DNA from 2 places in the Thermoanaerobacter sp. X514 genome. Region 1 is predicted to be linked to the other one. Evidence: riboswitches for the same ligand, from Rfam matches in the RefSeq annotation. Region 1 holds a riboswitch; the other holds the start of a gene.
The links. Region 1 has a riboswitch for cyclic di-AMP ahead of TETH514_RS10825 (C40 family peptidase). Riboswitches for the same ligand answer to the same signal wherever they lie in the genome.
Positions count from the first base shown of each region.

Region 2: it holds a riboswitch for cyclic di-AMP, as region 1 does, so the genes downstream of both, TETH514_RS07210 (cell wall hydrolase) here and TETH514_RS10825 (C40 family peptidase) in region 1, are expected to answer to the same signal.

Region 1 is NC_010320.1:2,152,992-2,156,192, forward strand. It holds gene typA (translational GTPase TypA) at 1-466, opposite strand, end outside; gene TETH514_RS10825 (C40 family peptidase) at 584-1,723, opposite strand; cyclic di-AMP (ydaO/yuaA leader) riboswitch at 1,729-1,859, opposite strand; tRNA gene TETH514_RS10830 (tRNA-Leu) at 2,039-2,123, opposite strand; gene TETH514_RS10835 (peptide ABC transporter substrate-binding protein) at 2,197-3,201, opposite strand, start outside.
Region 2 is NC_010320.1:1,462,356-1,465,556, reverse strand. It holds gene TETH514_RS07215 (TMEM165/GDT1 family protein) at 265-825, shown strand; gene TETH514_RS07210 (cell wall hydrolase) at 879-1,682, opposite strand; cyclic di-AMP (ydaO/yuaA leader) riboswitch at 1,682-1,808, opposite strand; gene TETH514_RS12915 (hypothetical protein) at 1,867-2,025, opposite strand; gene aroA (3-phosphoshikimate 1-carboxyvinyltransferase) at 2,168-3,201, opposite strand, start outside.

The DNA of each region.
Region 1 (3,201 bases):
CTCCTAATTCAATAAATAAATCTAAGACTTCGTCAATAACCTCCTGAGGCCTTGCATCAGGCCTATCAATTTTATTTATGACAACTATAGGTTTTAGATCCAGTTCCAAGGCTTTACTTAATACAAAACGGGTCTGTGGCATAGGTCCTTCAAAAGAATCCACCAACAAAAGTACCCCATCTACCATTTTTAATACTCGCTCTACTTCACCGCTAAAATCCGCATGTCCAGGTGTATCAACTATATTTATTTTTACATCTTTATATCTAACAGCAGTATTTTTGGCAAGAATTGTTATGCCTCTTTCTCTTTCTAAATCGTTAAAATCCAAAATCCTTTCCTCAACTTTTTCATTTGCCCTAAAAATACCGCTTTGTTTAAGCATAGCATCAACCAAAGTAGTTTTTCCATGATCAACATGAGCAATAATGGCTATATTTCTTACATCTTCTCTTACATATTTCATAAGGTATCTCCTTCCATAAAATAGGCTATATCGCGTATACAGTATTATATGATATATCAAGGAATAAAAATAGTCAATATAAAAAAGAGCACTCCTTGGAGTACTCTTTTTTTATGCTTATCTTATAACGCGTCGTGCTGTAGTATAATGGTCTTTATAATATCCCGAAGTTATATTACTTATTATCACTTTTCCAGCCCCTGAAGAGCTGTGTATAAACTCACCATTGCCTATATATATTCCTGAGTGATTTATCACACTACTTCCCAAAGTTTTAAAAAATACCAAATCTCCTGGTTGAAGGTTGCTATAACTTACATATTCTCCTACAGTAGATTGGTCCTTCGCCGTTCTTGGTAAATTAATATCAAAATTCTTAAAAACATATTGAACAAAACCGGAACAATCAAACCCTGCAGGAGATGAACCTCCATACACATACTTGGTTCCCAAAAGAGATTTAGCAAATTCTATAAGCTTGTTTACCACACTTCTATCTACGTCTCCTCTTGATACAATCGTTTGTGTTCCTACTGATAAATATTGGCCATATATCCAACCTTCTCTTCCATCTGAAAGCCTTATATTGTACCATCCATTTTGATTTCCTAATACATCCACTTTTGTATTTTTTGTAACTTGTGCTATCACATTGGCAGATATATTACCTGCACTTCTCACATTTACTACACTACCTGTTACTATGCCAACAGCTATTGGTGTTCTATTAACACTTCCTCTTGATACAGTAGTATCTACACTTTTTACTGCTAAATATTGACTGTAAATCCATCCTTCTTTGTTGTTAGAAAGTCTTACTTTGTACCAATCATTTTGCTTTCCTAAAACATCTACTACAGTATTTTTTGCAAGTTGTGTTATTATGCTTGCAGATAAACTGGCTGCACTTCTTACGTTCACTCTACTACCGGTCACAGTACCAACTCCTGTTACCGGTGCATTTTGGCCATTAACTAATGCTAAATACTCTCCAAAAACCCAACCTTCTTTTCCATCTGAAAGCTTAATCTTGTACCATCCATTTTGCTGATCTAACACAGTCACAGTATCATTTAAATTTAGCCGTGTAATAATGCTTCCTGATAAACTGCCCTGCGTTCGTACATTTACATAATTTCCCGTAATCTTTCCAACTCCCAATCCTTCTGCAAACGCTGGGTTCAAAAAAGAACTACCAATCAGCGTCGCGCCAAACACAGAAATTCCAAAAATCATCTTTCCTATTCGCTGATCCACTGCAAATCTCCTTCCTTTATTGCCTCCGGAGTTAGCTGTCGGGTGCGGGACAGAAGGTATCCCTACTGCAGCTTCACTGCAGATTAACCCCAAAAAGCGGTTCCTCCGTACCTTTCGGATTCGGCAAGATTGCATATTTTGTCCTTTTGTCTTATCTTATCATATCCTACAGTCAAAGTCAATGTTTACATTACATTTTCTTAAACTTTTTAATCTTTTTTTAATATATTTTATAAAAAATTAATAATTTGTGTGACAAAAAAATAAAAGGCTTAACGCCTCTTTTCTCTTTTATTTATGGTGCGGATTTATTTATGGTGCGGAGGGTGGGACTTGAACCCACACGGGAAACCCCATACGCCCCTCAAACGTACGCGTCTGCCAGTTCCGCCACCACCGCACGCTTTTTTAATTTCGTCACACTATGAATTATATAATCTTTTTAGGTCAGTGTCAATACCTATTTTTTAATACTACTTTTTTATATACCATTTTTCTATATTGTCGAAAACATTAAATCCAGTAGGGTCCACACCTTTTACATTGTCATATGCCATAACTGCTCCTTCAATATAGAAAAGGCCAATTATAGGTTGTTCCTCTAAAAAAACTTGTTCCAAAACTTGATAATCTGCTTTTAAAGAATTTTCTTCTAAATCATAAAAAATTCTACTATATATTTCATCAACTTTAGAATTACTATAACCCATAAAATTATCTTTGCCTTTTGTCATAAACATCGCAGACATATCTTGATTATAACTTAAATTCCACTCCATTAGCACCAAATCAAACTTACCCGAATACACAGAACTTAGTAAATTATCCCAATCTTTTGGTACAATTTTTATTTCAATTCCTATGCTTTTTAAATTATTCTTTATAATTTGAGCAGTCTTAATTAAATAAGGATTATTTACATTTACTATCAAATCAAATTTAAGTTGATAAGTTCCATTGTTCCTTATCCCTTTAACTAAATTCCAACCATTTTCCTCTAATATTTTATTTGCCTCTTTTATATCGTAATTATGAGCTACTATTTTACTACTATAAAGCCATGAATCAGGGCGGACTGGGATGCATGACTTTAACCCATGACCAAAATATACATCTCTCAAAATTTTGTCAGTATCTATTCCATAACACATCGCTTTCCTGACATTTGAATCTTTCAACGCTGGATTTTGATAATTAGGAGCCATAAATACATAATCTTGCATAACGTATTTATAAATATTTACATTTGAAAGCTCTTTGTATTTATCCCAGTCTATGTCACTTAAAAAAGTAAAATCTGCTTCTTTGCTTTGAAAAGATGTTATCATGGCATTTTCATTAGGCACAATTTTAAATACTATATTATCTATATAGGGTTTGTCGCCTCTATAATAAGGATTTTTTTCAAAAATAACCTCTCTGCTAACACTGTAAGAAGATATCTTATATGGTCCTGTACCAATAGGTACGATGTCTTT
Region 2 (3,201 bases), 690 kb from region 1:
AAATATAACTATGCAAAAACTCAGCAACCTTCAAAATTTTGACAGACATGTTACAATCAAATAAGTTGACATTTTATGATAAATTTTTTACAATATATTGAGTAAAGGGGAGTAGTTCGCATAGCTTATATGTGGTAAAGTCAACATATCGGGAAACCCTGGCTTTACCTTAAAGAACGAGACCTTTACATAATATGTTTTACATATTATGTAAAGGTCCTAATTTATTTATAGAGCAAATATAATAGTTGGGGAGGCAATAAAATGGAGGCACTTGTCACATCATTTGTCCTTATCTTTACTTCTGAGATGGGAGATAAGTCACAGCTCATGTCAATGGCTTTTGCTACTCTTTTTAAAGTAAGGACTGTTCTTATAAGTATATTTATCGCTGCCTTAATAAACAATGGCATGGCTGTGATATTTGGTTCGTATATCACCGAATACATTCCCATTTTTTATATAAAACTTTTAGCTGCTTTATTATTTTTGTTTTTTGGAATTTCAACTTTAATAGAGGAAGAAACAAAACAGGAAAAAATAAAAAATTCAAAATACGGTCCTGTTGCAACTATTATAAGTACATATGTACTATCAGAATTTGGAGACAAAACGCAATTGGCTGCTATAGCTTTGACTGCATCATACAACAGTCCTCTGTACATATTAATAGGCACTACTCTTGGAATATTTTTAGCAGATGTATTAGGGATAATTGTAGGCATTTATTTTAATAAAAGAATCCCTTCAAAATATTTAAAATATCTATCTTCTTTCATATTCATCGCCTTTGGTCTTTCTACTTTGTATAAATTGTTTTTCTAAGTCAAAAACGGGTACTTAAATTGTACCCGTTTTTGACCCTCTCATCGGAAGTTTTACCTGCCGTAACAGAAAACCATATTACCTATTCTTGCCGCTATAGGAAGTGACCACAACCACGCATTAGTAGAACTTTGGTCAAAATAATACAAGGCTCCGTTTGTTGGGTCAACACCACTTAACGCATCTCTTGCTGCACTTATAGCGTCAGCTGAGGCAGGTCTATTTATCCACCCATTTAACACAGGAGTAAATTGGTAATTTCCGTATGCATCGACTTGATATATCACGTCTTTTATAGTATTAGGGAAAATACCACTTTTAACTCTGTTTATTACTACGGCCGCAACTGCTACTTTAGCCTGGTATGGTTCTCCATCTGCTTCCGCGGTAACAAGTCGCGCAAGGAGGTCAAATTCCTCTTTTGTGTAGGGTATTACACCCCTTTCAATAGAACCTCTGCTGACATCCTGATATGTCCTATTAGAAGAAGTATCACGGGGTATAATAAAGACTTGTCCAGGATATATTATGTCGCTTTTGTATCCGTTTGCAGATTTGAGCATATCAACAGTAATGCCGTATTTTAAAGCAATTAAGTACAAGCTGTCACCTTTTTGGACAACATATGTGTTATCACTGCCCGGCACTTGTAAAACTTGTCCTGGGTATATTACGGTACTTTGAAGGCCGTTTAAAGACATCAACTTAGTATAGGTAGTTCCATATTTTTGGCTTATACCCCATAAGGTATCGCCGGGTTTAACTGTGTAAGTTGCGGCAAATATTGATTGGAAAATAAACAATCCGCCTATAACTGATGCGATGAGAGGTTTGACCTTGATGTGAATATTAAACATGTTGTTCCCCCTTTCGCCTCCGAGGTTAGTTGACGGGTTCGGGTGAGGGCCACCCTACCACGAAAGTGGATTCACCCCACTTTAGTTCCCCCGTACCCCTTATCGGGGATTCGGCATATTTTTAACTAAATTATAACCGGATATCTAATTTGTGTCCATATTAAACTGGTGGAAAGATAGGTACTTACTGGCACTCACTATAGCCACAGAAAGGACAAAAAACACATCCTCCTTCATGAACCAATTTAGCACCGCAATCCGGACATGCAAACACATTTACATTATTTTGATCAGCTTTATTTTCTTTTAGCTGTTTTTTATCCTCTGCCACTTGGTTTTTCATTTTAATCACCTCTATATATTGTTGTATTATTATAATAACACACAATATATAGGATTTCAAGAGCAAAGTTTGACAAAAAAATAACATCGTTCTGCTTTTTTTTGTAAAACTTACATTTTTTGATTATTCATCACCAATGATATTAAAGCATATCAAAGGTTTTATAAAAATCCGGATACGAAATATTTACACATTCAGCATTTTTTATCTTAGTTTCTCCTTCTGCCATAAGTCCAGCAACCCATAAAGACATGGCAATCCTGTGGTCATTGTAACTTTCCACTGTATTCCCTTTCAAAAATCCCGTGCCTTCTATAATCATCCCATCTTCTGTTTCAAAAATTTTAGCTCCCATTTTCTTTAATTCTGAAGTGATTGTATTTATTCTATTGCTTTCTTTTACTTTTAACTCCTCGGCATCTTTTATCACTGTTTTCCCTTCTGCGAAGACTGCTGCAACTGCTATTACTGGAATTTCATCAATAAGCCTTGGAATAAGACTTCCTCCAATTTCAATTCCTTTTAGCCTTGAAGTCTTAACTGTTATATCCGCTACTTTTTCATTGTTTATAGTTCTTTCATTTGTTAAGACAATGTCTCCTCCCATCTCTTTTATCACATCAATAATACCGGTTCTTGTAGGATTTACATTTACATTTTTTATAGTAACCTCCGAATTTGGAACGAGAGTTGCAGCAACAATAAAATATGCTGCTGACGATATATCCCCTGGTACAATAACTTTCTGCCCTTGTAATTTGTAGCCAGGGTAACAAGTTATTTTTGTGCCATTTACCTCCACTTTAGCACCAAAAGAACTAAACATGAGTTCCGTGTGATTTCTTGAAGGGTAGGGCTCTTCAATAGTCGTTTTATCATCGGCGTAAAGGCTTGCCAACATTATACTGGACTTAACCTGTGCACTGGCAATTGGCATTTTGTAATATATGCCTTTAAGTTTGTTTCCAAAAACCGTAAGAGGTGCAAAATTTCCTTCTCTTGCTTCTATTTTCGCTCCCATCATACTAAGAGGAGTTATCACTCTTCCCATAGGGCGTCTCTTTATAGAATCATCGCCTGTAAGCGTTGTCTCAAATTTTTGACCAGCGAGAATACCCATCAAAAGCCGAATAGTAGTACCCGAATTTCCTACATCAAGAATTTTTTCACTTTTAT